2 regions of the Aquitalea sp. S1-19 genome follow, and region 2 is predicted to be linked to the other one. Evidence: riboswitches for the same ligand, from Rfam matches in the RefSeq annotation. Region 2 holds a riboswitch; the other holds the start of a gene.
What was found. A riboswitch is a leader RNA that binds a small molecule or an ion and turns the genes downstream of it on or off. The one in region 2 is predicted to bind thiamine pyrophosphate.

Region 1: it holds a riboswitch for thiamine pyrophosphate, as region 2 does, so the genes downstream of both, thiC (phosphomethylpyrimidine synthase ThiC) here and EGI20_RS01615 (thiamine ABC transporter substrate-binding protein) in region 2, are expected to answer to the same signal.

The regions. Positions count from the first base shown of each region.
Region 1 is NZ_RJTZ01000003.1:46,830-62,045, reverse strand. It holds gene EGI20_RS01060 (ribonucleoside-diphosphate reductase subunit alpha) at 1-1,206, opposite strand, end outside; gene EGI20_RS01055 (mechanosensitive ion channel family protein) at 1,717-2,799, shown strand; TPP riboswitch at 2,841-2,949, shown strand; gene thiC (phosphomethylpyrimidine synthase ThiC) at 3,072-4,940, shown strand; gene EGI20_RS01045 (FAD-dependent oxidoreductase) at 4,944-6,002, shown strand; gene thiS (sulfur carrier protein ThiS) at 6,014-6,232, shown strand; gene EGI20_RS01035 (thiazole synthase) at 6,233-7,024, shown strand; gene EGI20_RS01030 (thiamine phosphate synthase) at 7,027-8,034, shown strand; gene EGI20_RS01025 (DUF3313 family protein) at 8,058-8,348, opposite strand; gene EGI20_RS01020 (sulfatase family protein) at 8,438-10,240, opposite strand; gene EGI20_RS01015 (23S rRNA (adenine(2030)-N(6))-methyltransferase RlmJ) at 10,732-11,580, opposite strand; gene EGI20_RS01010 (pseudouridine synthase) at 11,599-12,363, opposite strand; gene EGI20_RS01005 (LysR family transcriptional regulator) at 12,374-13,267, opposite strand; gene htpX (protease HtpX) at 13,406-14,284, shown strand; gene EGI20_RS00995 (TerC family protein) at 14,316-15,216, shown strand, end outside.
Region 2 is NZ_RJTZ01000006.1:9,823-25,038, forward strand. It holds gene EGI20_RS01610 (ABC transporter permease) at 1-1,330, opposite strand, end outside; gene EGI20_RS01615 (thiamine ABC transporter substrate-binding protein) at 1,333-2,346, opposite strand; TPP riboswitch at 2,398-2,488, opposite strand; gene EGI20_RS01620 (acyloxyacyl hydrolase) at 2,569-2,862, opposite strand; gene EGI20_RS01625 (hypothetical protein) at 3,148-3,948, shown strand; gene EGI20_RS01630 (FAD-dependent oxidoreductase) at 4,108-5,493, opposite strand; gene EGI20_RS01635 (DUF1345 domain-containing protein) at 5,570-6,244, opposite strand; gene pepE (dipeptidase PepE) at 6,347-7,072, opposite strand; gene EGI20_RS01645 (methyl-accepting chemotaxis protein) at 7,391-9,001, opposite strand; gene bluB (5,6-dimethylbenzimidazole synthase) at 9,209-9,865, shown strand; gene EGI20_RS01655 (hypothetical protein) at 10,030-10,524, opposite strand; gene EGI20_RS01660 (protein adenylyltransferase SelO) at 10,555-12,024, opposite strand; gene EGI20_RS01665 (LysR family transcriptional regulator) at 12,077-12,988, opposite strand; gene EGI20_RS01670 (DUF485 domain-containing protein) at 13,311-13,622, shown strand; gene EGI20_RS01675 (cation acetate symporter) at 13,622-15,216, shown strand, end outside.

The DNA of each region.
Region 1 (15,216 bases), on a different contig from region 2:
GCCCTTGATATGGCTACCCAGCGCGCGCACCGGCGTCCAGTCGTTGCCCAGACCGCCGGCAAACTTGGACAGCAGGGCGTTTTCCTTGATGCCTTCGTAGATGCCGTCCAGGTCGTCGGCGATGGTGGTCAGGTAGCAGCTGGAGAGCTGGCTGCGGCGGCTGCCGGCGTTGAACAGCGTTGGCGTCGAGCTCATGAAGTCGAAGCTGGACAGCACCTGGTAGAACTCGATGGCGCGCGCTTCGCGCTCGACTTCGTTCAGCGCCAGCCCCATCGCCACGCGCATGAAAAAGACCTGCGGCAGTTCGCTGCGCACGCCGTCGATATGCAGGAAGTAGCGGTCGGCCAGCGTCTGCAGGCCCAGATAGCCGAATTTCAGATCGCGCTCGGGCTTGAGCGCAGCGCCCAGGCGCGCCAGGTCGAATTCGGCCAGACGCTCGTCCAGCAGTTCGGCGCGGATATTCTGGGCGATGGCGCTGGCAAAAGCATGCGGGTAGGCGTCGGCCATCGCGTCCTGACTCACCGCTTCGCCCAGCACTTCGCCGCGCAGCTGGTCCAGCAGCAGGCGGGCAGTGACGTAGTCGTAGGCCGGGTCCAGTTCGATCATGGCGCGCGAGGCCAGAATGGCCGACTTGCCGACTTCTTCTTCCGACACGCCGTCGTAGATGTTTTTCAGCGTCTCGGCCAGGAGTGCGTCGACGTCGATGCCGGCAAGGCCGGTGGCGGCAGCCTGGATGGTGTCGCGCAGTGCCGGGATATTCAGCGGCAGCTTGCGGCCGTCTTTCTTTTGCACATTGATGGTGATCTGGTGCAGCGCCTCGCCACGCGCGGCGCGCTCCTTGGCGCGTTCTTCGCGGTACAGCACATAGGCGCGGGCGACGTCGTGTTCGCCAAAGCGCATCAGCGCCAGTTCGACCTGGTCCTGGATGTCTTCGATATGGATCGCGCCGCCCTCGGGCTTTCTGCGCATCAGCGCGCCGACGATCATTTCGGTCAGGCCGGCGACCTTGTCGCGGATGCTGGCCGAGGCGGCGCCTTGCTGGCCGAGCACCGCCAGAAAGGCCTTGGTGACGGCGATGGAGATCTTGACCGGTTCGAACGCCACTACGGCACCGCCGCGACGGATGGTCTTGTACTGGCTGAAGTCAGCCTGCGGTGCGGCGGCGCGCCCCAGTTCGGCGGCGGTTTGTCCGTCAAAAGTCTTCATTTTTGATTTTTATCCTGTTTTATTTGAATTTTGTGATGTTTTCTTGCCGTGTGCGGTAGTTGGCTGTCCATCGCACGGCTTGGGTGTGTTGCACGGACTAATACTATATATGCTGTTTTTTATCTGTTATGGCGCAAATGGTAGTGGCTAAGATGCGGCTTCGCAAGTCTTGACAAAGTGCGTGAATGGCGTGATCCACGCCAGATATGGCTTGCGGCAAAATAAAAAATTTACGCCATTTTGCTGGTGTGGATATTTTGTGCGGTGCTATCCCTTTAAATACAAGGATGCAGCGTTTCATGTCTATACACACACTAGATGTAGTAGTTTGTGGTTGTGGTTTGGATGCTGCATTAAAAATCATGAAATTTTTCAATAAAGCTATAGTGCCCACTTAAAAATTGCGTGTTTTGCTGCGGGGTGCAGCATGTCCTGAGCGGCAAAAAGCCGGCCGATGCGGCATAGTGGGGAAATCTGCCGCCACTGGCGGTTCATTCTTTTGGCTGATGCATGAAAACACCCGAATTTATCCAGACACTCGAGCACACCAGCGCGACCCACCCCTGGCTGGGCGAGGTCTCTCTGGTACTGTTGTTTACCCTGTTGGCCCAACTGGCGTGGGTGCTGTTCGCCCGCCATTCATCCGAGCGCGAGATGGGCTTGCGCCGCTCGCTTTTGCACGCGTTTATCCGTTCCAGTTCGCCCGCCATCATGGCGATCATTGCCATCATCGGTTTTTCTCTGTTGCTGCAGACATTGGGACGCGAGTTGTGGCCGGCCCTGACTCCATGGATCGGGCCGCTGCGTATGGTGGCCGTGGCGCTGGTCGTGGTATGGGGGGCGTTCCGTTTTATTGATGCGTCCGAGCGCCTGCATCTGGAAAACGGCTACGACACGACGACGGCCAATGCCTTGTCCATGTTGTTCAAGGTGATCACGCTGGTGGTGGTGTCCTTGCTGATTGGCCAGTCTTTCGGTATGAGCCTGTCCGGCTTGCTGGCCTTTGGCGGCGCCGGCGGTCTGGTGGTCGGTTTTGCCGCCAAGGATATTCTGGCCAATTTCTTTGGCGGCCTGATGATCTTCATTGACAAGCCGTTCAAGGTCGGCGACTGGGTCAGCTCGCCCGACCGCAATATCGACGGCACGGTCGAGCATATCGGCTGGCGCCTGACGCGCATCCTGACTTTCGACAACCGGCCGATGTATATCCCCAATTCCATCTTTTCCAGCATCGGAGTGGTCAATCCGCAGCGGATGAAAAACCGCCGCATTCTGGTCAATATCGGCCTGCGTTACGAGGATGCCGGGCGTATGGCCGAGGTGGTGGACAAGGTGCGCGCCATGCTGCGCGCCCATCCGGCCATCGACCAGAACGATACCTTGCTGGTGTATTTCAACCAGTTCGGCGAGTCGTCGATCAGCTTTATGGTGTATTGCTTTACCCGCACCACGTCATGGGAGCCGTGGCTGGCCGCGCAGCAGGATGTGTATCTGAAGATCGTCGATATCGTGCATGCCTGCGGCGCCGATTTTGCCTTCCCCAGCCGTACGCTGTATGTGGAAGGGACGGGGGCGGGCTTGCCGCTGGTCTGAAAGTAATATTTGACCGGCATGTCTTGCTGCGGTCACAATGCGTCATCGCTCCGGGGTGCCGGGCCGCAAGGCCCAGCTGAGATGGTGAATACCGAACCCGATGGACTTGATCCGGATAATACCGGCGTAAGAAGAGCAATGACTGTTGGTGGCCGGCCCTCAAGGCGTGCTGCCGGCGCGGATTCGTAACGGCCTGACTGCAAGGCACGTCTCTTTCGCACAGTTGTTTTGCCTGCCTCCGGAGCGTTGACAACAACGTAGCCGAGGCCTCAATGAACGCACCCGACCGCTTTACCGCCATGCTCGCCGCTACCTGCGAGCCGCTTCCTGCATCCAGCAAGGTTTACACCATCGGCAGCCAGCCCGATATCCGCGTGCCGCTGCGCGAAATCGCACTCTCCAACGGCGAAAATATCGCCCTTTACGATACCTCCGGCCCCTACACCGACCCGGCTGCCACTATCGACGTACGTCAGGGCCTCGCCGCCATGCGCACGCCGTGGCTGGACGCGCGCGGCGACACCGATTTCTACGCCGGGCGTATCGCCGATGCGCGCGATGACGGCTCGCGCGACGAAGCATCGCTGGCGCGCCTGCGCGAACTTTCCGCCGGCTTGCAGCGCACCCCGCGCCGTGCCAAGGCAGGCGCCAACGTCACCCAGATGCATTACGCGCGGTGCGGCATCATCACCCCCGAGATGGAATACGTGGCGCTGCGCGAGAACGGCAAGCGCGAGTGGATGCGCGAATATCTGGGGGATGCCGAGCGCGAGGCGCGTCTGGCCGGCAATGCGCTGGGCTTTGCCATGGCGCGCGAGATCACGCCGGAGATGGTACGCGACGAGGTCGCGCGCGGGCGTGCGGTGATTCCGGCCAATATCAACCATCCCGAACTGGAACCGATGGCGATCGGTCGCGCCTTCAAGGTCAAGATCAACGCCAATATCGGCAATTCGGCGGTCACCTCCGGCATCGAGGAAGAAGTGGAAAAGCTGGTGTGGTCCACCCGCTGGGGCGCGGACACGGTGATGGATCTGTCCACCGGCCGCCATATCCACACCACGCGTGACTGGATCGTGCGCAATTCGCCGGTGCCGATCGGCACCGTGCCCATCTATCAGGCGCTGGAGAAGGTCGGTGGCATCGCCGAGGATCTGAGCTGGGAGATTTTCCGCGACACGCTGATCGAACAGGCCGAGCAGGGCGTCGACTACTTCACCATCCACGCCGGATTGCGTCTGGCCTATGTGCCGCTGACCGCGCGCCGCCGTACCGGCATCGTTTCGCGCGGCGGCTCCATCCTGGCCAAATGGTGCATTTCCCACCACCGCGAAAACTTCCTCTACACCCATTTCGAAGACATCTGCGACATCATGAAGGCCTACGACGTGACCTTCTCGCTCGGTGACGGCCTGCGCCCCGGCTCGCTGTCGGACGCCAATGACGCAGCGCAGTTCGCCGAGCTGCGTACCCTGGGCGAGCTGACCCAGGTGGCGTGGAAGCACGATGTGCAGACCCTGATCGAAGGCCCGGGCCATGTGCCCATGCATATGATCCAGGCCAATATGGACGAGCAGCTTAAAGTCTGCGCCGAGGCGCCGTTCTATACGCTGGGGCCGCTGACCATAGACGTGTCGCCCGGCTACGACCATATTGCCTCGGGCATAGGCGCGGCGATGATAGGCTGGATGGGCACTTCCATGCTGTGTTATGTGACGCCCAAGGAACACCTGGGCCTGCCCGACCGCGACGACGTGAAGCAGGGTCTGATCGCCTACCGCATCGCCGCGCACGCGGCCGATGTAGCCAAGGGCCACCCCGGCGCGCGCGCGCACGACGACGCGATGAGCCGCGCCCGCTTCGAGTTCCGCTGGGAAGACCAGTTCGCGCTGGCGCTCGACCCGGATACCGCGCGCGCCTACCACGACGCCACCTTGCCGGCCGAAGGCGCCAAGACCGCGCACTTTTGCAGCATGTGCGGGCCTAAATTCTGCTCGATGAAGATCACGCAGGAAGTACGCGACTACGCCGCCACGCTGGGCGTCAGTGACGAAGAGGCGCTGGCGCGCGGCATGGAAGGCGAGTCGCAGCGTTACGAGGACGCGGGGCGCCAGCTGTACATCCCGATTGAAAAGGCCTGAGCCATGGCAAGCATAGGCATTGCCGGCGCCGGCGTTGCCGGCCGGCTGCTGGCCTACCAGTTAGCTTTGCGCGGGCACAGGGTGACGGTATTCGATCCGGCCAGCGGCCTCGAGCCTGCGGGCGACGGGCAAGGCGCCGCCGGCTTTACCGCAGCAGGGATGCTTAGCCCGCTGGCCGAGCTGGAACATGCACCGGCCGAAGTGGCACAACTGGGGGTGCGCTCGCTGCCTTTGTGGCAGCAAGTGGCGGCAGCGCTGGCGGCGCAATTGGGAACGCGGCCGGACGACTATCTGCGCTGTGCGGGCTCCTTGCTGCTGGCACACCCCTCGGATGCGGGGTCGGCTGCGCGTGTGCTGGCCAGGCTCCAGCTTGCTCCGCAGCTGGCCGCGGATCTGGCCACGCCGCAGGCGCTGAGTGCGGCCGATCTTGGCGCGTTGGAGCCTGAGCTCGCGCCGGGCCTGCGCGGCTGGCTGCTGGCCGGCGAAGGGCAGGTGTTTCCCTATGCGCTGCTGCCGGCGCTGGTGGCGGCAAGCGAGGCTGCCTGGTGCTGGAACTCGCGGGTCAGCCATCTGGCGCCGGGCCGGCTGACGCTGGCTGATGGTGACAAGCTTGCGTTTGACTGGGTGGTCGACGCCCGTGGTCTGGGGGCGCAGAACGCGCTGCCGCTACGCGGCGTGCGCGGCGAGGTGTTGTGGCTGCACGCGCCCGGCGTGGCTCTTCAGCGGCCGCTACGCCTGATGCATCCGCGCCACCGCGTGTATATGGTGCCGCGCCCGGGCGATGTGATCGTGGTGGGCGCCAGCGAAATCGAAAGCGCCGACCGCTCGCCAGTCAGCCTTAGAAGCGCGGTCGAGCTGATGGCCGCCGCGCATAGCGCCATGCCGGCATTGGCCGAGGCGCGCATCCTGCATCTGGAAACCAATCTGCGCCCGGCCTTGCCCGACAACCTGCCGCAGACCCATATCGAGCCGGGCCTGATCCGGCTAAACGGCCTGTTTCGCCATGGCTGGCTGATGGCGCCGGCTCTGGTCGACGACGCGATCGCGGCGGCCGGACTGTAAACACAAAGGACATGATGAAACCCGATCACATCACCGTGCGTCTCAATGGCGAGGCGCTCGAAGTCGCCAGCAGTAGCTCGCTGGCGGCATTGCTGGAATCCCGTGATATCGCCGCCGACAGCATCGCCTGCGCGCGCAATGGCGAATTTGTCGCCCGCTCGGCACGCCGCGCCTGCCAGCTGGCCGAAGGCGACGAAATCACCCTGTTTATGCCCATCGTCGGAGGCTGAATGGATACCCTGAACCTGTACGGCACGCCCCTTGATAGCCGGCTTTTGCTCGGCACCGCCGGCTACCCTTCGCCCAGCGTGCTGGCTGCGGCGATTGTCGCCTCCGGCACTCAGGTCGTAACGGTCGGACTCAAGCGCACCCTGGCTGGCGACGGCGACAACGGCTTTTTGCAAGGTGTGCTGCAGACGCTGCGCGCGCAGGGCGCGCATCTGCTGCCCAATACCGCCGGCTGCCGCAGCGCACGCGAAGCGATCCAGCTTGCGCGCATGGCACGCGAGCTTTACGACACGCGCTGGATCAAGCTGGAGGTGGTCGGCGACGAATACACGCTGCAGCCCGACCCGTGGCAGCTGCTGGAAGCGGCGACCACCCTGATCGCGGAAGGTTTTCAGGTGTTTCCCTACTGCACCGATGATCTGGTGTCCTGTCAGCGCCTGCTGGATGCCGGCTGCGAAGTGCTGATGCCATGGGGCGCGCCGATCGGTTCGGGGCAGGGCCTGCTCAACCCCTGGGCCTTGCGCACCCTGCGTGAGCGCCTGCCGGACGCGGTGCTGATTGTGGATGCCGGCATTGGTGCGCCCTCGCATGCCGCCGCGGCAATGGAGCTGGGATTCGATGCGGTACTACTCAATTCGGCGGTCGCCCATGCCGGTGACCCGGTACTGATGGCGCAGGCCTTTGGCCAGGTGGTGACCGGTGCGCGCGCCGGCTACCGCGCCGGCATCATGGCAGCGCAAGCCATGGCGGTGGCCAGTACCCCGGTCACCGGCCGGCCCTTTCTGATCGGATAAACATGCAACTACTGGAGATGAACGAGGCCCGGCAGCAGGCGGCCGGGGAGGCGCTGCCAGCATGGGCCCGGCGCCAGGGTGGTACGCTGTGGCTGATAGATACCGCAGAAGGCATGGACTGGCTGCAGACGCCCGAGGTCAGCGGCTATCTGGCCTGCGGTACGGGTGGGCAGCTGGCGGCGCTGCGGGACGCGTTCAAGCTGGCGCAGCAGGCCGGACATGGCGCGGCCGATGCGGCAGTGCTGGCCTCGCTGACGGTGCGCGGGCGCTTGCCGCTGCTGGGGCTGGGAGAGGCGCTGCCCTGGGTGTGTGAAGGCACGCGCTTTGCGCCGTTTGCGGCGCCGGACGGGCTGTACGGCATCGTGCCGGATCTGGCTAGGCTGGCGATGGCACTGTCTTGCGGCTTGCGTCTGGTGCAACTGCGCGCCAAGCGCCCGCTGCATCCGGATGAAGCCGTGCAGGCGCAGGCTTTGGCGGCGCGCCATGGCGCGCAATTATTGATCAACGATGACTGGCGAGCGGTGCTCGCCTGCGCGCAGGATGGGCATGGGATAGGACTGCATCTGGGGCAGGAGGATCTGGCGACGCTGCCATCGGCCGCGCTTGCCGCGCTGCGCGCACAAGGTGCAAGCCTGTTGCTGGGCTTGTCCAGCCATTGCCCGTGGGAGCTGGCGCGCGCCGCCGGCTGCGGCGCCAGCTATATCGCCTGCGGCCCGGTCAAGCCCACTACCACCAAGGCCATGCCGTGGCAGGCGCAGGGTCTGGACAATCTGGCCTGGTGGGTGGCGCACGCCCCAGCGCCGGTCGTTGCCATCGGCGGACTGCTCACACCGCAAGATATGCGCTGGGCGGCAAGCGCGGGGCCGGCCGCGGTGTGCGTGGTGCGTGGACTGGGCGAAAGCTCCGAGGCGATGCCGCGTGCAATCGCGGCCTTGCAGGGCGCGCTGGTCAAGGCACCCTGTACTCAGGCGCCGGTGCCTGACTGGCCACACCCGGCTCTGCCATCCTGACAAGTCAACGCCTAGCCGTTAGCTTAGCTGCCGCGCTTGCCATCCAGCAGGGCATTGTGAAAGCGCTTGGCCCAGTTATTGATCAATTTATCCATATCGTCCCAAGTGATGTTCTTGCCTTGGGGCAGGCTTTCATCCGCTTTGCGGGACGCCAAGCTCGCAGCAATCTGGCGGTTGTTCGGGGCGAGGATTTCCATCTCGCCGGTGATTTCCATCACGTGCGACGACAAGCCGGCGGCGGCGCGTCCGGCATTGAAGATGGCCTTGACCGGAATAAAGTGGGTCGGGGTCAGCGCCGGTTCCACCGCTTGGATGCCGGTTCAGGAAGGGAGCGTCCATTCCATTAACAAAGCCTAAAGCCGCTTCAAATTGGGGAAGCGCGCTGGATACTCCATTCCCAAAATCACAGGTCGTTCACGGCAGGTGTCGCCACCCAGCCGCCATCCACGCTGCCTGGCAGCATCTGTCCGATGTCCTCGCCGACTTCCGCGTCGATTAGCTTGTTCAGCTTGGCATTCATGGTCATGAGGAGATTGGCGTTCTTCTTCGGGTCCTGCGCGAGGTTGACGAGTTCGTGCGGGTCGTTCTGCAGGTCGAACAGTTCGACATCGTTCAGTTTGAAAAGCGCCTCGATCGAAGTGGGGCGGTTGTGCTGCTTGGGGGAAAAATAGCGCGTGAACTGGTAGCGGCCGTCGAACACGCCGCGGATGGCGCCGCGCTTCATCATGTCCGGGCGCAGGCCGGCTTCCTTGAGTTTCGCCGGCCCGCCCGCCTTCAACAAGTCGCGCGCCTTCAGCAGGAAATTGCCGTCCAGCGAGGCGAACATGTTGAAGCAGTACAGTTGGCCGTCGCGCACTGCGTCATGGCCGGCTTGCTCAGGGGCGGCGAGCACCGGGGAGAAGTCCTTGCCCGGAAGATCCTTGGTGATTGCCGCCTTCTGCTCGGGGCTCGCGTTGGTGAGCGCGACCAGGGTCGGCGCGAGGTCCAGATGCGTCGTCACGGCCTTGCAGCGTTTGCCGCCGGCAAAGGCCGGGTGGGCCACGATTAGTGGCACGTTGTTTTGCTCTCGGTAGGTCGTGGCACCCTTGCCAGTCATCTGGTGCGCGCCGCCGAGTTCGCCGTGGTCCGAGGTCAGGATGACGATGGTGTTGGCGGCGAGGCCGCGATCCTCGAGCTCGTCGAGCACCGTCATGATGTGGCGGTCCATATCGCGCAGCGCGTTGAGATAGAAGTTCTGCCGCTTGCGCCAGCGCCATGTCTCGTTCACCGGGATCGGTCCGGTCATCGCGTCGTTTCCAAGGGTGTGGTCGGTGTGTGCGGCGGGGCGTCCGGGCGCGTCGACCGACTGCGAAAAACTGACCGGCAGTTTGACGTCCCACTGCTTCGCGTACATCTCATGTGCCGGATCGCCCGCGATGTGGGAGAGATTGTTCTTGTCCTGGAAGGACTCGCCCGGTTGGTCGGTGTTGTAGAACATCACGTCGTGCGGGTTGATCAGGTTCACGGCGAGAAACCACGGTTTGTTCTCCTTCGCGAGATCGGCCGCCTTGCCGCGCAGCCAGCTCGCCGCGGCGGCAGCGATCATGCCGTCGTGCAGGTAGCCGCCCTGAGTGTGCGCGATGATGTCGCCGACGCCTAGGTAGTCGGAAAAACCGTAGGCCTCCATCTCCTTGGTAAAGATTTTCTCGGGTGCCTCGAGCTTGTTGGCGGTCTCGAACTCCCGGGTGAGGTGCCACTTGCCCTTGTAGGCGGTGTAGTAGCCGGCCTTACGCAGGAGATCCCCGAGCGTGTCAATCTCGGTCGACATGCTGTCGATCCAGGGGAAGTTCGTGTTGTCGAACATCCTGGTCTGCTGGATGTGGCGGCCGGTATAGATCACCGAGCGCGAGGACGTGCACACGCAGGAGTTGATGCGGTGGTTCTCGAACACGATGCCCTGCTTTGACAGCCGCTCGTGGGCCGGCAGACGGTAGCCGCGGGGGAATTCATCCGGGCGGAAATAGCGCTCTTGGTCGGTCAGGATGAATACGATGTTGTAGGGCCCGCCCGTCGCCTTGCGCTGTTTGGGGCCGGCTGCAGGCGTCGCTGCGAGCGCAGGGTTTCCAAGCAAATTGCCGCCCAAAGCCGTCGCCAGTGCGCCTGCACCCGCGGTCTTCAGGAGGTCCCGACGCGCTTCGTCCTGGACAGGTTGTTCATCGTTTGCCATGACTCTTGACTCCTTGATCGAGCACTAATTTTACTGCGTCATCCAAGCCGGCACCGGCGCGTCCTCAGCGTAGAACTGAATGACGCTGCAGCCTGCCCACTTTAAGAGCAAGCGATTCGAGCCATCTGGTTAGTTGTTTGCCACACGGTGGTTACATTATTTAACCTGTAAGAATTTTTGCGCATATTTCGACGATGACTGGCGCAAGGGTGCGGCATTTCCGCCACTGCAATAAAAAGGTTATGTCCCAATGGTGTGTTGCTACTTATGCTTGGTGCTGCAAGTAGCACATACCCCAGCCGTCACTCCACATCAGGTTTCGCGGGACTTCGGAGGGGCTTGGATTTGCAAGGGGCTTATCCCCACTGACTCTTTGCCCGTTCGTATAGAAAACAGCCCAGCAAGCGTAGCCTGCTGGGCTGTTGAATTCTGGCTGGCCATCACATGAACCCCGGGTCGGGCTGTTGCCAGCATCTAACCGGGGCATGGCCTTATAAGTCGCCGCCTTGTTCCAGTGTGAAGCGGGCGCCTGCGTCTTGCCCCAGGTTCGCCACCAGATAGGGCATGACGTCTTTGAGCATAGCCGGTAGTGTCCATGGGGCATTGAGGATGAACATGCCGCTGCCGTGCATGCCGAAGCCGTCGCTGGACGGCTTTTGTACGTCCAGACGCACATGCAGCCAGTTCTTGGCCGGCAGTTTTTTCATCGCCTCCAGCATGTCGCCGATTTCGCGCCGCGACAAACAGGGATACCACACCGCGTAGACCCCGGTCGAAAAGCGCTTCAGGGCTTCCTTGAGGGCACCCACCACATGCTGGTAGTCGCGCTTGTCTTCATAAGGTGGATCGATCAGCATCAGCGCACGGCGTGGTGGCGGCGGCAGGATGGCCTTGATGCCTTCAAAACCGTCGCCTTGCTTTACATGCACGCGGCGCCCCTGCTCGGCAAAGTTTTCCGCCAGTATCGGCGCATCAGTTGGATGCAGTTCGAACAGGCGCAGTTTGTCGCTGCGGCTCATGGCTTCGGCGGCAAACCACGGCGAGCCGGGATAGAGCGCAAGCTTGCCGTCGGGGTTAAGCACGCGCACTAGGTCGACATAGCGTGCCAGCGCCTCGGGCAGATCGGTGCGTTCCCACAGGCGGGCGATGCCGCTCTGGTATTCGGCATTCTTGGCGGCAAAGCCTTCGGTCAGCGAGTAGACGCCGGCACCGGCATGGGTGTCGATATACCAGAAGGGCGTGCCTTTTTGCCCCAGGTAATCTATCAGGGCAACTTCTATCAGATGCTTGAGCACATCGGCGTGGTTGCCGGCGTGAAAGCCGTGGCGGTAACTGAGCATGGCGGATGTCTTGTATTTTCAGGGTTCGGATTGTAGCGCAGCAGGCTGGATGCTGCCTGCGTCCAGACTGTCTTGCCAGTCCATGCGCTTGACGATGTGGGCAAATTCGCCGCTAAGCGGGGCGTGCAATTGCAGCAGATGGCCATCGTCGGGGTGGGGCAGGGTCAGCGTACTGCAATGCAGCAGCATGCGTGCAGCGCCCAGGTGTTCGGCAAAGTAGCGGTTGTGTACCCCCTTGCCGAAGGTCGAGTCGCCGATGATGGGGTGGGCGATATGCTTCATATGGCGGCGCAACTGGTGGCGGCGCCCGCTGTGCGGCGTGAGCTGCATCAGCGCATAGCGGCTCACCGGATAACGCTCGACCATAACCGGTAACTCTATGCTTGCCAGACGCTGAAAATCGGTTACCGCCGCCTGCGCTTCACCGCGCGCCAGATCATGGCGTTTTTCCGCATCGTCGTAACGGCGCGACAGCGCATGGTCGATGCGGCCGGATTCGGCCGGCCAGCCGCGCACGACGGCCAGATAGCGCTTGTCCATGTTTTGCGCTTCGAAGGCTTGCGACAGGCTGCGTGCGGCGTCCTTGTCCAGCGCAAACACCAGTACGCCGGAGGTGCCCTTGTCCAGCCGGTGTACGGCATAGACATGCTGGCCGATCTGGTCGCGCAAGAGTTGCAGGGCAAAGCGCGTTTCGTGCCAGTCGAGCACCGAGCGGTGCACAATCAGGCCTGAGGGCTTGTCGATAACGATCATGCGCTCGTCTCTATGGAGAATATTCAGCACTGGTTTTCTTTCACGATACGTGGCGGGCGGCGCTGCAAATGGCCTCGACCGCCCGGTGTTGCAGTTTTTTACGGTTGGCGATAGCCCAGTAGTGTTCGAATACACCATCGACGGCTCCGACAATGTCGACAGCGAAGTGGCCAGTGATGTCGGCGCTGGCAAAAGAGGGCGCCGGAAACAGGCCGAAACCCTGGCCGCCAAAGGTCTTGAGCAGGGCGCCGTCTTCAAACTCGCCCACCACCCGCACGCGGATATTCAGCGTTTCCAGCCAGTTTTCCACTTGCCCGCGCAGGATATTGTCGCGCGTTGGCAAGAGCAGGGGGGCGCCGGCCAGGCTGTGCGGAAAGCCTTCGCGGTATTGCCCGCATAAATCGTATGTGCCGTAGATATTGACCGGGCAGCGCGACAGCAGATGAGACTCGAATTGCGACTGGGTGCTCATGGCCGGCCGGTCGGCCAGCACCACATCGAGCCGGTGCAGGGTCAGTTCGGTCAATAGTTCGTCAAAGCCCGCTTCACGGCATACCAGACGTACCCGCTCCTCCATATGCAGCGCCGGCTCCAGCAGATGATAGCTGACGGTCTTGGGTACCACATCGGAGATGCCGGCGGTCAGGCGTATGGTCTTGTCCAGCGCATCGTCACGCAAGATGTCGCTGAGCTCTTCGCCGAGCAGGAAAATACGTTCGGCGTAGGACAGCGCAGCACGGCCGGCTTCGGTTAGCACCAGATTGCGCCCCTGCTGGTTGAATAGCGCCTGACCAAAGGCCTGTTCCAGGCGCGAGATCTGGCCGCTGACCGTTTGTACGCTCATGCCCAGGCGTTCGGCGGCGCGGGTGACGCTGCCTTCACGCGCCACTGCCCAGAAGTAGCGCAGATGCTTGTAGTTCAGTTCTGCTCGCATATGCTTCGAAAAAACAGGATGATCAATCAGTAATTGTCCGATTTTATCATTAAATAGAATGCGCTACTATGACGACAGTGAGTGTGCTGTCGCTTTGGGCCAGTCGCTGTTCTGACAAAAAAACAAGAGGGAAAAAACATGAAACGCGTGTTCTTGCTGATCGCCACCAACATTGCCGTGATGCTGGTGTTGAGTGTCGCGGCACAGCTGCTGGGACTGAACCGCTTTATGACCGGCAACGGCCTGAACCTGACCACCTTGCTCGGCTTTTCCGCGCTGATGGGTTTTGGTGGTGCCTTTATCTCGCTGGCCATGTCCAAGACCATCGCCAAATGGTCGACCCGTGCTCAGGTGATTACCCAGCCGGCCAATGAAACCGAGCGCTGGCTGGTGGGCAAGATAGCATCGCTGGCCGACCGCGCCGGCATTGCCATGCCGGAAGTAGCCATTTACGAAGGCGCACCGAATGCCTTCGCCACCGGCGCGACCAAAAACAGTTCGCTGGTGGCGGTGTCCACCGGCCTGTTGTCCAGCATGACGCACGAGGAAGTCGAGGCGGTGCTGGCGCACGAGGTCGCCCACATTGCCAATGGCGACATGGTGACGCTGACGCTGATCCAGGGCGTGGTCAACACTTTCGTGTTCTTCCTTGCCCGCGTCGTCGGCTATCTGGTCGATAGTTTTCTGCGCAAGAACGATGAAGAGTCGTCCGGTACCGGCATTGGCTACTTCGTCACCGTTATCGTGTGCGAGATCGTGTTCGGCATTCTGGCCTCGGTGATTGTGGCCTGGTTCTCGCGCCAGCGCGAATTCCGCGCCGATGCCGGCGCCGCCCGCCTGATGGGCAGTCCGGCTCCGATGGCGGCTGCGCTGCGCCGTCTGGGCGGAGTGGAGGCCGGTGCCTTGCCGCAGAATATGGCGGCTTCCGGCATCGCCGGCGGTGGTGGTGGCCTGATGGCGATGTTTGCTTCCCACCCTAGTATTGAAGCGCGACTGGCTGCACTGGGTGCACGCTAAGCAATAACAATCACCAATAAGGATGCTTGCTGTGGAATGGTTTTCGATGTTGTTTGTAGGCTACCCCATCTGGGTGTGGTTGATGTTTATGGGCGTGGTTGCGGCGCTGCTGGCGTTTGACCTTGGTGTCCTGCACAAGGACCAGCAGGAAATCGGCGTGGCCGAAAGCCTGAAGCTGTCGGCGTTCTACATCGCCATGGGGCTGGCCTTCGGTGCCTGGATCTGGTGGTACAAGGGTAGCGATGCCGGTATGGCGTATATCACCGGCTATCTGGTGGAAAAATCGCTGTCCATGGACAACGTGTTCGTGATCTCGCTGATCTTTACCAGTTTGGCCGTGCCGCGCATCTATCAGCACCGCGTGCTGTTCTGGGGGATTCTGGGGGTTCTGATCCTGCGCGCGATCATGATTGGTCTGGGTGCCGTGCTGGTGGCGCAGTATCAGTGGGTACTGGTGGTGTTTGGCGTCTTCCTGATCTTTACCGGCATCAAGATGCTGGTATCCGATGATGCGCACCCGCATATTGACGACAACAAGCTGTACCAGTGGTTGCGCCGCCATATGCGCTTTACCCCGACCCTGCACGGCGAGAAGTTCTGGGTGCGTGGTGAAGAGCATGGGATGAGCAAGGGCTGGTGGGCGACGCCGCTGTTTCTGACCCTGATTCTGGTGGAAAGTGCAGACCTGGTGTTTGCGGTAGACAGCATCCCGGCCATCTTCGCGATTACGCAAGACCCGTTCATTGTCTACACCTCGAATATTTTCGCGATTCTGGGTCTGCGTGCGCTGTATTTCGCCCTGTCGGCGATGGTGCACCGCTTCCATTATCTGAAATACGCGTTGTCGCTGGTGCTGGTGTTTATCGGTGTGAAGGTTGCGCTGGTGTATTTCAACCAGATCGGCCTGATCGCGATGAAGATTCCGACCCCGC
Region 2 (15,216 bases):
CCCGGCGAAAAGCCGGACGCAACCATGGCCAGCTGACGCGCCAGAAGCTGCGCCAGGGCGTCGCACCCAAAGTGCGCGCGGCGGCCGGCAGATTCGGCGGCAGCGCATCCAGTGCCGCAGCCAGACTCTTGGCGATAAAGGGATAGGCCAGCAAGGCGTAGGCAGACACCAGCAGCAACAGGCTGGCGGACCAGCCCGGATATAACAGCAACAGGCCGAAAGCCACGCATACCGGCGACACGACAAACGGCAAAAATGCCGCCGCGCGCATCAGCGTGCTGCGCCTGGCCGCCAGCGCATGCAAAACACCAAGCAAGCTGGCCAGAAGCAAGGCCATCAGGGAAAAACGCAGGGTGTTGAATAACGCCAGCGCCGTGTCTTCATTCAGCAGCAAGCGCCATGTTTGTGCTTCCACTGTTGCGGCGCGTGCCAGCAAAGCCAAAAGCGGCGCGCCTGTGATGCTCAGCAACACCAGCAAAGCGCTAGCCAGCAGGACGCGGCGGCGCAGCGTATTGACTTTCAACAGCGCCAGCGGCTCGGTTTTGGCCGGCACCGCCATACGCGCTTCCAGAGCGGCATAAAACAGCGCCGCAGTCGCACTGACCAGCATGGCAGCCAGTGCCAGGGCGCCGGCGTCGGCGAGATTCAACTCATAGGCGACCAGAGTGTAAATCTCGACTTCTATCGTTGCCCATTGCTGCCCGCCCAAAAGCAGAGCCAGGCCAAAACCGGAAAAACAGTACAGAAACACCAGACACAGGCTGGACGAAAGCCACGGCATCAGCGCCGGCAGCTCGATACGCCAGAAAGCACGCCAGGGCGATGCACCCAGGCTGCGCGCCGCCAGCAGACGGCTGGCCGGCAGCGCCAGCAGGCCATCAACCGAGGCGCGCACCACCAGCGGCAGGTTGTAAAACAGATTGCCGTAGAGCAAAAGCCAGGGCGTGTCCTGCAGATTCAACCCGCTGATGCCGCGTGGACCGAACAGGGTCAGCACCCCCAGCCCTGCCACCAGAGTCGGCATCACGAAAGGCAGCAACATCAGGCGCAATAGCAAGGCGCGTCCGGGAAAGGCCAGCCGCGCCAGCACCCAGGCCAGCGGTACACCGATCACGGCAGTCAGTACGCAGGTGATGGCCGCCTGTGCCAGCGACCAGAGCAGGCGGCCTTGCAGATAGTCATCGGCAAACAACTCAAGACGCACGCCATCCCAGCCTTCAAGCAGCAGTCGCCCCAGCGGCAGCAAGGCCAGCAAAAATAAAAAGCCCAGCGGCAGCAAGGCTAAAGCCCGGCGCGAATACGCACCGGGCGACACCATGGCAATGGTCATGCTTAACGCAGCACCACCTTGTTCCAGCGCTTAAGCCATGCCCCGCCTTTGGCGGCGATGGTGGCCGGTGCCATCTCGGCGGCAAAACCAGGCTCGGCGGCATGGGCAAACACCGGCGCGGTGGTACTCCCCTCCACCACCGGATACATCCACATCGTGGTCTGCAACTCGGCCTGCACCTCGGGCGAGCGCATGAATTCGACAAACTTGGCAGCGGCCTCGCCTTCCTTGCCACCTTTGACCAGCGCCACGCCTTCAACCTGACGGAACACCCCGCCCTTGAGGAACAGGTTGCCAGTCGGCGCCGTGCTGACCTTGTCCTTGCTGTAGAACACCTCGGCCGCCGGACTGGTGGCGTAGCTCACCACCAGCGGGCGCTCGCCGCCATTACGGGAAAAATCGGTGTAGTAAGCTTCACTCCAGCCCTTGGCCACTTTCACGCCGTTGCCGCGCAACTTCGCCCACCAGTCAAATGCCTGCGCTTCCCCCATGCCGGCAATGGTCGCCAGCATAAAAGCGTAACCCGGACTGGAAGTAGACGGATTTTGCACCACCAGAAGCTTGGCGTACTCAGGCTTGGTCAAGTCCTGCAGCGAAGCAGGCAAGGCCAGCTTGTGCTTGGCAAACCAGGCCTTGTCGTAATTCAGCGTGACATAGCCGTAATCGGTGCTGACCACCCCCTCGCCCAGTGCATAACGCGCCTTGTGCTTAAGCGCAGCACCGGAATACGGCGCAATCACGCCGGCTGCGGATGCCTTGGCCAGCAAGGTGTTGTCTACGCCATAGACCACATCGGCAATCGGGTTGGCACGGGTCAGGATCAGTTTATTGAGCATCTCGCCGGCGTCGCCGCCCTTGATCAGCGACAGTTTGACGCCGCTTTGCTGCTCGAATGCAGCCAGGCGCGCCTTGGGCAGGGAAAAAGAGGAATGGGTCAATACGCGCAACTCGGCCGCGTGCGCGGCACAGGCGGCAAAGGCCAGCAAAACAGTGGTAAGGATGCGAACAGGCTTCATGGTTTCTCCGCTTACAAGGCCATAAAGCGAAGACGGGGAAACGGCGCACGAGAACGAGCCGCATCACGCTTCCTACGCTGGCATGACCCAGATCAGGTAATGGGGACTCTCTCAGCCAGACTGGGCACCCCCGGTGATTAGCGCACGCATGATAACGGTAAAGCCCGCCGCTGACAAAGCCACCCACCCAAACGACATGGCGTGGGCGACGGCTAGCCATGCTTAATAGCGGTAAAGCACGCTCAGCTCAAGCAGGTCCAGACCGTTATTCGGCTTTTTAAGGTCGGCGTTGGAGTAATGCAGCACGTTCAATCCCAGACTCCAGCTTTTACCGGCAAGCCCGACACCCAACTGGTCGACAAACTGTCCACGCGAGCCCAAGTCCGTGTCTTGCAGGCGTGTGCCGTTAAACCAGGCCGCATCGATACCGGCTTGCACATAAGGGCTCAGCCCCCCGATAGCTTGTGGAAATTGCCAGCGCAACAAGGGCGAGATACTGGCCGCCTGCCCGATCATAAGACCACGACCACCCGCCTGGAAGCAGGCAATGTCGCCATTGCTCTACGCCGTCGTCGAGCGTGGGGCTTGCGTGATACTGAATACCTCAAACTCAATATTCACCAGTTCAACACACCGAATAGCGCTTCGTTCCTCTACGCCGATAAGCACCTTCTGACCCAGAGGTCAGGATATCTACCGTATGAGAACGACGACGAGCCAAATAAGCCATCAAATTAATCGATTATCTCCGTAGGGATAATTTAAAATACGATCCTCGACTTTATATACCTGACCCGCGTAATGAACAGCACAGCCAGCACCCCGACCCCCGCGTCAACTCGCGCCAGCGCGCTTGCCGGCCAGGCTGAAATCCAGTCCGAATCCATCCTGATTCTGGCCGGCAGCGGCAATCCGATTTATGCAGTTGAACGCAAGCTGCACGCTCGCACGGAGCAAGCTGACTATTTCAGGGTTCAGCTACGCGCCCATGCCAGTGCCTGCGGCAGCGACTGGACTTTACTGGAAGGGGAAGCGGCCCAGTGGCACAACGGCTACCACAGCGCCGAAGTCTGGGTGGATCACGCCAGCAGCAGTATCAGTTTCGGGCCGGAATACGGCGTGCAGGTGCTGGAAACACTAGCCGGCAAAGGCCTGCCAGCCTATTTGTTTGCCCAGACCATTATCTGGGCCAAGACCCGCTACCCGGACTACAGCATCAGGGGTGGTTTGCTGCGCGCAGAAGATGCCGCCAATGAAGAAGCCCGTTTGCGGCGCAACGGTTATTACGCTACCCAAGGTTTTGACTTTGAATGGTTTGATGTGGAGCAGCGCAGCGGCCGCTATTTCAAGGCCAAAGCCAGCCAATTATTGGGCGTATGGGATAGCGAGACTGTTCGCCGTCTGGACTGCGAGCGCCTGCTGGATACATTGGCCAGCCAGGCCAGCCACTGCAGCGAACTGGAACAGCATCTGTCCCGCGCCAACTCCAAAAAAGAGCACGCCACCGTCAAACTGGAGCGCGAGCGCATGCTCAATCTGATCCTGGTGGGCGTAACCTGTTTTGTACTGGTCATGGGACTGATGGCGGCACTTCGGGTATAAGCAGGCAGCCCCGCGCTTAGAGCGTGTTCACGATCTCGCGAGCTAGCACGAGACAAGGCGAAAACGGCTGAGAAAGCGGAGTGTACATACGGTACATGAGCATTTCGAAGCCGTTTTTAACGCTGTATCGCTGACGCGCAGCAGATCGTGAACAGGTTCTTAGCCTGCCTGGGCAAACAGGGTATTAAGCGCCTCGGATGCGGTTGGGTGCGCCAGCGGCGTATTGGCCAGCGCGCTATAGGGTAAACCGGCCTGCATCGCCATTTGCACCACCGACACCACCTCGCCCGCACCGACACCCAGCATGGCAAAGCCCAGCAGCCTATCGCTATCCGCCGCAATCACCGCCTGCATCAGGCCGCTGGTTTCGCCTTCGGCCCAGGCCCGCGTCACTGCATCCATGGCCAGGCTCAGCACGCGCACTTCCAGCCCGGCCTGCTCTGCCTCGGCCACACTCAGGCCGATACGCGCATACTCCGGGTCGATAAAGGCCAGTCGTGGCAATACCCGCCCCTGCATTCCCTGCAAAGGGGGATGAAACAGCGACAAGGCAACACGGGCATCATCACTCACCGCATGGCCGGGTACAGGATGCGCCGCCACTTCACCCAGCGCATAGATGCCGGGCACCGTACTTTGCAGGCTCTGATCCACCACAATGCGGCCATCGGCTGCGAGTACAACGCCCAGTGCTTCCAGCCCCAGGTTGGCCGTCAGCGGCAGGCGCGCACCGGCCAGCAAAATATCGCTGCCATCCAGCTCCAGCAACTGCTGGCCCTGCCTTGCTTCCACCGAGACACCGGCACCACTGATGCCGCGCACCCGCTCGATAATGGTCGAGGTCAACAGGCGCACACCATCACGGCGTAATAGCTGGCCGATAGCATCGGAAAACACCGCATCTTCAAAGCGGGCAAGCCGTGGCGCTTCATCTATCAGGGTGACATCGCAGCCCAGACGGGCAAAAATCTGCGCATAGGCCAGCGCGCCGAAACTGGAGCCCAGAATCAGCAAATGCGCCGGCAGGCGCGTCATGCACATCAGTTCGCGCTGAGTCATGGCGCAGGCATCAGCCAGACCGGCCACCGGCGGCACTTTGACGCTAGAGCCGGTGGACACGAAAATGCGCTCTGCGCGCAAACGGCGCAAAGTACCGTCCTGCAGGGCGACTTCTACCGTATCCGCTGCAATCAGATGACCGTGGCCCAGCACCAGCTCTACCTTTTCTGCCGGCCACAAGGCCAGATCATGGGCGCGGGCGGCAGCCACCGTCTCCCCGATACAGGCAAACAGGCGTGCCAGATCAACCTCGCATGCGCCGCTCCCCACCCCGCAGCCAGCCCCCTGGCGCATCTGGTGGGCGATGCGCGCCGCGCGCACCATGACCGCGTCGGGCAGACAAGCCACATTCAGCGATGCACCGCCAAAAGCATGGTATTCGATCAGGGCGCCACGATGGCCGTGCCGGGCCAGATCCCGCGCCAGCCGCCGGCCGGCCAGACCACCGCCCAACACGACAAACTCCAGCGGAGGAAGACGTGCCATCTTTAATCTCCAGACCAAGGGCAGCCCCGTGCTGCCTCGCTGCAGACTAGCAGCTGGCAGGCCCCGCTGCTGACGCTTAGCCGCCGATCAAACCGGCACCAAGATTGATGGACAAACCCAGAATAAACAGGTTAAACACGAAAGACAGCATGCTTTGCAGCAGCACCAGACGGCGCACGCGCGAACTGGCTACCGCCACATCGGCGGTCTGGTTGGTTGCGGCAATCGTGAAGGAAAAATAAAGGAAGTCCCAGTAATCGGGCTCGGGAGGCGCATCGGGAAAACCAAGCAAAGGCAGCTGTGCGCCGGACAGGTAAAACAGATGGGCGTAATGCACGGCAAAACAGGTCGGCAGCAATAGCCAGGCACCCAGCAGCGTCACGCCGGTCAGCGCCAGATGCCAGACGCCCGCATGGGCATGCGCCAGCACCATTTCCACCACAATGGCAGCCAGGCTCATCAGCGTCGCCACGCACACCAGCGCCAACACCTTGGCGGCACTCTCGTCCTGGCGCTGCGCCTCCTGCCGGATATGCTGCACCCGGGCACGCAACATCATGCTCCACAGAGCCAGCAGATAGGCCCATGCCGTCACGTTCCAGCCCAGCAGCACACGCGTCAGCACCCTCATGCTGTCCGGCAAAAACCAGCAAGACAACACCCCGGCCAGCAAAGCCAGCGTCAAACGCGGGCGGGTCTGCAAAAACTGCCGTATCAAGCTGCCGCCGCGGGAAGCCCACTGTTTAACCATAAAGCACCGGCCCTATATAAATCAGCATCCAGTGTACTTGCGGCGACAGGGCATGGCATGCGCCACCATGCCCGGCATCGTGGCGCATGCTTCAAGCGAAACTCAGGCGCAAGGGCGCTGGCTGCTCATCAGGAAGGAGAAGTCACTGCGAGCCGGCACTTCGCACGGCTCGGTGCCGGCCTTGAATACGCGGCAATCAAGCTCGCCCACCATGCGGATAGCGCCATCCTCGATCACAAAGCCGGTGCCTTCGCGTATGCCTGCCACCCAGGTGTCGGGGTTAAGTTTGCCGAATTCGCCGATACGCTCTTCACGCGTCTCGCCCTTGAAACCTGGCGGATTGCCATGCAGATAGTGCGGATTGATCTGGAAGGGAATGAAATCCAGCGCATCAAAACCCTTGGGGTCGCAAATGGGCATATCGTTGGTGGTCATAATGGTCGGGCAGGCCAGATTGGCGCCTGCGCTCCAGCCAGCATAAGGCATGCCGTCGGCGACGCGTTCGCGTATCGCATCCAGCAGGCCCAAAGCGCGCACATCGCGCAACAGCTTCCAAGTGCTGCCGCCACCAACAATCACCGCCTGCGCCTCGCGCACCGCTTGTACCGGATCGGCAAAGCGCGTGATCGACTCCAGCTTGATGCCGGCCTGAGCCAGAGCCACCGCCGCCTTGGCCTCAAAACCGAGGTAGTCACCGGCAGCGTTGGCAAACGGGATAAACAATGCACGCTCGATTTTGCCGGCGAAAAAAGACTGAAAGTGCGGAATGGCGTATTCGAGGTAAGCCATCCCCTCGGTCTTGGCATTGGACAACAGTAACAGACGCATGCTTGCTCCTTAGTAGGGAAAAGGCGTGCGCGAGATCCGCCAGACTTCAGAGCAGGGCCCCGGACACGCGCTACGCGCGCATGATAGCGCACAAGCGTAGCTGCCGCCGCAAAAAAAGAAGATGTCACTACCTAAAAACATATGGCGGTGCGCCGATAAAAACGCCATACCCCGGAGCACGCTGAACCGGGATGGGGGACTGACGCATGAACGGCTTGCGAGGCGAACAACAAACACCACACCCAAGCGGAACATAGCCAAAAAAACACCCGGCTCCCATCAGGGGAAACCGGGTATGAATCCAGCGCGATAAGCGACTCAGAGCTTATATAGCGCCACTTCACCGCGCATACGCTGCGCCAGCAAACCCAGTTGTTCGGCCTGGGCGGCGGCCTGGGCGGCAGCGGCCGAGTTTTCTTCCGCCATATGCGCCACGCTTTCCACTTGCGAAGCAATGCTGTTGGCAGCCATGCTTTGCTCGCCTATCGCCACCGCAATCTCGCCGACCAGTTCGCTGCTATTGGCCGAGGCACTCACAATGCCGGCGACACGGTGCTGCGCCTGGCTCACCCCGCCTTGTCCCTCCTCCACCTTGCCTACCGCCTGCTGCATACTGGCGACAGCGCCAGCCGAGACGCTGCGTATTCCGGCTACGATCTGGGCAATATCCCGGGTCGAGCCAGCGGTACGTTCGGCCAGCTTTCTGACCTCATCCGCCACGACGGCAAAACCGCGACCACTCTCGCCGGCGCGCGCCGCCTCGATCGCAGCGTTAAGTGCCAGCAAATTGGTCTGTTCGGCCACATCGCGGATCACATTGATCATGGTCTCGATCTCGCGGCTTTGCGTATCCAGCTTGGTCAGTTCGCCCGATGCATCACTCACCGAGGTGGAAATCGCCTCGATATTGCTGACGGTATGGCCTATCGCCAACGCGCCACCCTGTGCCTCGCTGCCAGCCTGACGGCACAAGCCATCGGCCTCGCGTGTGCGGTCGGCAACATGATTGATGCTGACAGTCATTTGTTCCAGCGCAGCAGCCATAGTCGCCGCCGATGCGCTTTGCGTTTGCGAGCCATGCGACACATGACCTGCCGCGCCGGACAATTCTCCTGCCAGTTGCGCCACCTCGCTGGCTCCACCTTGCAGGTTTTTCAGGCTCTGCTGCATCTGCGCCATCAATGCATTGAATTCACCCAGCATGGCAGAGATTTCATCGCCACCACGCAGCGGGATGCGGGTAGTAAAGTCCAGCGTCTGGCGGATGGTGCCCACAGTTTGCTGTGCACGGCCAAGATCGCCGGCGATCTGGCGATAGATCAGCAAACCACTCACGCCCAGCAAGAGCAACATGGCCAAGGCAACGGCCAGCATGATCATCTGCGCATTAGCCGCAATCTCGTTGGCGTTCTTCTTGCCAATCGCAACCCAGTCCACATTGTATTTCATGTGTGCGTCCAGCGCGCTCAGCACCTGCTGCATCTGGGCTTGCGACTTCATCAGGACCGCGCTGGCCTCCTCATCCTGATTCTGACGCGACAATTCGACAACGCGGGTAAACGTCTGCTCGGCCAAAGCAAGTTGCTGCTTGACTGCCGCGTAGAGTTCGCGATCCTTGTCATCCCATAACAGCGGCGCATAATCGGCGACACCTTTGTTCAGGCTTTGCCGCAAGGCGCCAATCTCGGTCTCGACCGCCGCTTTTTGTGTCGCGTCCTTAGTCAGCAGATGCTGCTTGACCTGACCATCCAGCGCGTAATAATCCGTGAGAACCCCTCCCAGCACCATGATACTGGGTACCGTGCTGTCGTATGCAGCATCCACCTCGGTATTCATCCGGGACAGTTGCCACAAGGAAACGCCCCCCATGACAATACAACCGGATAGCCCCAGTACGATCAACAGCAACAACTTGTGCGCGATTTTCATTACACCTCCTCAGAAGGATAAGGCCACAACAGCTTGAAATTTCTTGTCGCTATTAAAGATCTGCGACTTTTTATAAGGGTAATAGTATTACAGTTAGCCGTTTAACATAATAAACAAAACAAAGATTTAATCCGCCTTGTGCTGAAAGAGATTTAAAAACCACAGTACAATCGCCCGCCTCCCCCAACCGTACAGGCACACTTGTCCATGAACCCACACGCCTTCTCGATAACCGAGATTGAGGCCGTTTATCGCGCCATGCGCGAGCGGCGCGATATGCGCCATTTCAGCGCCGAGCCGCTGGCAGACGGCCAGCTGGCTCGACTGATAGAAGCCGCGCATCTGGCTCCCAGCGTCGGCTATATGCAGCCATGGCGTTTCTTGCGCGTGGCAGATCCGGCCTTGCGCTCACGCATACACCAGCATGTGAGTGAGGAATGCGAGCGTACGGCTCAGGCGCTGCCCGAGCGGGCTGCACAAATCAGGCAACTCAAGCTGGAAGGAATAGAAAACTGCGCCGAAGTGCTGGTGGTGGCTTTGGCAGAAAAGCGTGAGCCTTATGTATTGGGGCGGCGCACCATGCCGGAAATGGATCTGGCCTCGGTCGCCTGCGCTATCCAGAATATGTGGCTGGCTGCACGCGCCGAAGGCATAGGACTGGGTTGGGTTTCCATCTTCGAACCGGATTATTTGCGCACGCTGTGCAAGATGCCGGTCGACAGCCAGCCGGTGGCCATCCTGTGCATAGGCCCGGTACCCGAGTTTTACCCTGCACCGATGCTGGAAACGGCAGGCTGGGACAGCCGCCGTCCTCTGGCCGAGCTGGTTTATCGCGACAGTTGGGGTACGCCGGATACGCTTTAAGAGCCTGTTCACGATCTGCTGCGCATCAGCGATACGGCGTTGAAAACGGCTTCGAAATGCTCATGTACGACCTGTACATTCCGCTTTCTCAGCCATTTTCGCCTTGTCTCGCCCTCGCTCGCGAGATCGTGAACACGCTCTTAGCGCCCAGGCACTGGGCGCAATCAGGCCAGCCGCAGCGCCAGCGCATCCAGCTGCTCATGCAAAGCCGCATCCAGTGCCCGGGCACTGCGCGCCTCGACAAACGCACCTTCACCTCTCAGGCGTGCCAGCACAGCCAGACAGGCGCGCTGATCAGCCTCGGACAAAGCAGGTTCAGCCAGATCTTCGACCAAGCATGTGAGCTCCTGCGCCATCCATAGCAGATCGGCAGCGGCGTGCAGTAACACCGGCAAGGTGGCACCCAGCAGACGCTCACCCAGCAGCGCCACGCTTTGCTCCAGCAAAAACAGCCGGGAGCGCGCCGCTTGCCGCCGCTGGCTACCCTCGCTCTCTCCTTCGCCATCGGCATGGCGGCGCTGCTCGCTATCCAGCGTCTCATCAAAGATGGTGCTGGCATCCTCCTGTCCGCTTTTTCCTTGGGTAAAAGAAGGCAGATGCTGATGCGGCGGATCGTGCGACTGCAGCTTGGCGCTTGCGGCAATGGCTTGGATTTTCATGGCTGAAGCTCCACTCTAGTCAGTACACGTTTAACTGGAACAGCTAACGGCAAGCGCCGCCGCCCACTCCGGCGGCAAGGCGGCATAAGACGCAAACTCGGCCTGCTCGCTAAAAGGGTTGGCCAGACAGCGGGCCAGACGCACAATTTCGCCATAGTCCCCTTCGTCACACGCCAGCCTGATGGCCTGCTCGGCCAGATGATTACGTAGCACATAGGCCGGATTCACCGCATGCATCGCCTGTTGGCGCGCCTTTTGTGTGCGGGTTTCCTGCATAAGACGCGTACGGTAGCGCGCCAGCCAGTGCAATCCGGCCTCACGATCCACCAGCAAATCCAGCACAGGTGCAGGATCTGAACCGGCGGCCGTATCAAAATCCGCCAAGGCGCGAAAGAAAAGGGTGAAATCGGTGTGGTAAGCATGCAAGGTGTGCAGCAGGCTTGAAATCAGCGCCTCATCTTCCTTGCCCTCGGTAGCCAGGCCCAGCTTGGCGCGAAAATGCGCCAGATAAGCCGCCTGATACAAAGCATCATAACGGTCAAGCTCGGCACGCAGCTCGGGCTCGGCGACTAAGGGCAGAAATGACGAGGCCAGACAGTACAGATTCCATAAGGCAATCTGCGGCTGCTGGTTATAGGCATAGCGCCCGCTGTGATCGGAGTGATTGCAGATATGGGCGAGATTCAGGCCGTCAAGAAAACCGAACGGGCCGTAATCCAGCGTCAGCCCCAATATCGACATATTGTCGGAATTCATCACGCCATGGCAAAAGCCGACCGCCTGCCACCTCGCCATCAGGCTGGCAGTGCGGGCAACGACTTCGGCAAACAGCGCCTGATAAGGCTGGGACGCCTCGCGGCAGGCCGGCAAATACTGGTCAATAACAAAGTCAGCCAACTGGCAGATTTCGTCATGCTGACCCTGATGGTAGAGCAACTCGAAATGACCAAAGCGGATAAAACTGGGCGCCACCCGAGTCAGCACCGCCGCCGTTTCCGGCCTCTCCCGGTAGACAGCATCATCCGAAGTGGCCAGCAACAAGGCACGCGTAGTCGGGATTCCCAGCGCGTGCATCGCCTCGGAAGCCAGATATTCGCGGATGCTGGAGCGTAACACGGCGCGCCCGTCGCCCATGCGCGAAAACGGCGTCACGCCGGCGCCTTTAAGCTGGACTTCAACGCTTTGTCCGTTAGGGCATGCCCTGTCGCCCAGCAATAAGGCCCGACCATCGCCCAACTGCCCGGCCCAGACACCGAACTGGTGGCCGCCATAGCGCGTAGCGAGCGGCAGACCATGCGCGGGCAGTGCATTGCCACAAAACAAGGCCAGACTATCCGGTGCGCCCAGTTGCGCCTCATCCAGTTCCAGCTCATGCGCCAGTGCCGCATTTGCAATCACCAGGCGTGGTGATTGCAAAGAGGTCGGTGTCGTGGCGCGGTAAAATACAGCCGGCAAGGCCGCAAAACGGGCCGGTTGCAGCAAAGGTGTCGGTATCGTCATGCAGCCATTCTAGGCGGATAAGCAGACAACAAACACCCAAGGCCTGACGCGGTTATTGTGCCATTGCCCCATGCTGCAGCGGTGCGGGCAAGCCCCATACCGGCAACAATTCACCCAGCAAGGCCGCCAGCACCGGATCGCCATCGCGCTCGGACGGATAGACAAACTGCAACTCAGCCTGCTTGACGATATCGGGCACGACACTGACCAGACCGGCGCGCTCGGCAGCCAGCGCATCATCTTCACGCACCAGCGCCAGTCCCACCCCCGATGTCACCAACTCCTGCAAGGCAGACAGGTGATCACATTCCGTGACTTTGCGCGGCGCGATATTCAGCTCGCGCCATAGTTCGGCCGTAATCTTGGACAGGCTGGAGAACTGCGAAATGCCGATCCAGGGCAACTTGCCCAAAGCCTTGCTACTCATGCCGTTCAGGCGCGCTTCCCACCCTGGCGGCATGATAATACGAAAGGCAACTTGCGCCAGCGGCACAGTCGTCACGTTGACATACGGGTTTTTGCCCAGATAAAAACCCGCATCCAGCTCCTTTTTGCGCACCAGATTCAATACATCACCGGTCACGCCATGATGCAGGCGCAAATCCAGCAAGGGATAGCGCTCGACCAGACGCGCAACCCAGGGGCCGACACGCAAGGTGTCCGGCGTCAGCGTAATGCCGATATTGGCCTTGCCCGCCAATTGCCCTTTCAAACTCCTGGCCCGATTAATCAGTTCGCGTGCGCCAGCCAGAATGGACTGCGCCTGTGGCAACAACTCGGCGCCTGCCACGGTCAGATTGACGCCTCCGGCACTGCGCTCAAACAAGGGCATGCCCACCTCCTCTTCCAGCGCCTTGATTTGCGCTGTCACCGCAGGCTGGGACAGATGCAGCAACTCGGCAGCCTGCGTCAGATGTCCCTGCTGGGCCACGGTCACGAAGGTACGCAACTGATAAATTTCCATGCAATTCTTCCCCTGTTTCGGTCTGACGGCATACTCGGTTCGGCATGCTTTATTTTTTATTACAAAAGCATTGTCTTAGACTCATCGCTACAGAACAAGAAAAACCCAAAAACACCATACTCGAATCAAATATTTTTCACCCGAGTTAGAGTTTTAAATCGACTATAAGTCGATGAATAAAAACAACTATTGCAGCGCATCATTCGCCACACTAATTCACTCAATCAAAAAAAGCGATTAGCCGTGCATTCGTCAGTTCACTTAGATTCCTTGCACGCGGTGCCAAAGCGGTTCCGCCCCTACAAAAGGCAAGGAGGACACAATGAACGAGGACGTGCTCAAGAAAGTACAGTCCAACCCGAAGTTCATCGAACTGGTTCACAAGAAAACCAGCTACGGGTGGAAGATGTCGATCATCATGCTGGTGATCTACTACGGCTTTATCCTGACCCTGGCCTTTGACCCGACACTACTCGGCACGCCGATAGCAGCGGGTTCGGTCATCACCATCGGCATTCCGATCGGCGTATTCATCATCGTTTCGGCCTTTTTGCTCACCGGCATCTATGTGCGCAAGGCCAACAGCGAATTCGACACCCTCAACCAGCAAATCGTCGAAGAGGCCCGCAAATAATGAAAGCTCGCCTGACCTCCCTCACTGCCGGCCTGCTGGCCGCCTTGCCTGCGCTGGCATTGGCCGGTGAAGCCATGACCGGCGAAGTCGAGAAGCAGCCACTGAACATCGCTGCGATCGTGATGTTCTTCATCTTCGTCGCTGGCACCCTGTTCATTACTTACTGGGCAGCACGCCAGACCAAGTCTGCTTCCGACTTTTACACCGCCGGTGGCGGCATCACCGGTTTCCAGAACGGCCTGGCCATTGCCGGCGACTATATGTCGGCAGCCTCCTTCCTGGGTATTTCCGCCATGGTGTACGAGAAGGGCTACGACGGCCTGATCTACTCCATGGGCTTTCTGGTGGGCTGGCCCATCATCCTGTTCCTGGTCGCCGAGCGCCTGCGTAACCTGGGCAAGTTCACTTTTGCCGACGTCGCCTCCTATCGCCTGAGCCAGACTCCGGTACGCCTGTTTGCCGCGACCGGCACGCTGGTGGTGGTGGCCATCTACCTGATCGCGCAAATGGTCGGTGCCGGTAAGCTGATCCAGCTCTTGTTCGGCATGAGCTACAGCTCGGCTGTGATTCTGGTTGGCATCCTGATGATGCTGTATGTGCTGTTTGGCGGCATGCTGGCCACCACCTGGGTACAGATCATCAAGGCGATCATGCTGCTCTCTGGCGCTTCGTTCATGGCCTTCATGGTGCTAGGCAAGGCTGACTTCAGCCTCAGCAATATGTTCCAGCTGGCCGTCGATGCACACGACAAGGGCATCAAGATCATGGAGCCGGGCGGTCTGGTTTCCAACCCGATCGATGCGATCTCGCTGGGTCTGGCACTGATGTTTGGTACCGCCGGCCTGCCACACATCCTGATGCGCTTCTTTACCGTGTCTGATGCCAAAGAAGCCCGCAAATCGGTGTTCTACGCCACCGGCTTTATCGGCTACTTCTACATCCTGACCTTCATCATCGGCTTTGGCGCGATCTTCCTGGTACTGAACCAGCCAGGCATGATGGAAACCGTGATGAAGAACGGCAAGGAAGTGACCCAGCTGATCGGCGGCAACAATATGGCAGCCATCCACCTGTCCGAAGTGGTCGGTGGCAACCTGTTCCTGGGCTTCATCTCGGCCGTCGCCTTCGCCACCATTCTGGCGGTAGTTGCAGGCCTGACCCTGTCCGGCGCATCCGCGGTGTCGCATGACATCTACGCCTCGGTGATCAAGAAAGGCAAAGCCAACGAAAAAGACGAAATGCGCGTCTCCAAGATGACCACCATTGCACTGGCTGTGATCGCCATGCTGTTGGGCATCCTGTTCGAGAAGCAGAACATCGCCTTTATGGTGGGCCTGGCGTTCTCTATCGCCGCCTCGGCCAACTTCCCGGTGCTGTTCCTGTCCATGTTCTGGAAGGGCTTGACCACCCGCGGTGCCGTTATCGGTGGTGCCATCGGTCTGGTAAGTGCAGTCGTGCTGATTATCCTCGGCCCAGCAGTATGGGTAGATGTAATGAAGCATGAAGCCGCCGTCTTCCCGTACAAGAACCCGGCCATCTTCTCGATGACCCTGGCCTTCTTCTTTACCTGGTTGTTCTCTGTCACCGACAGCTC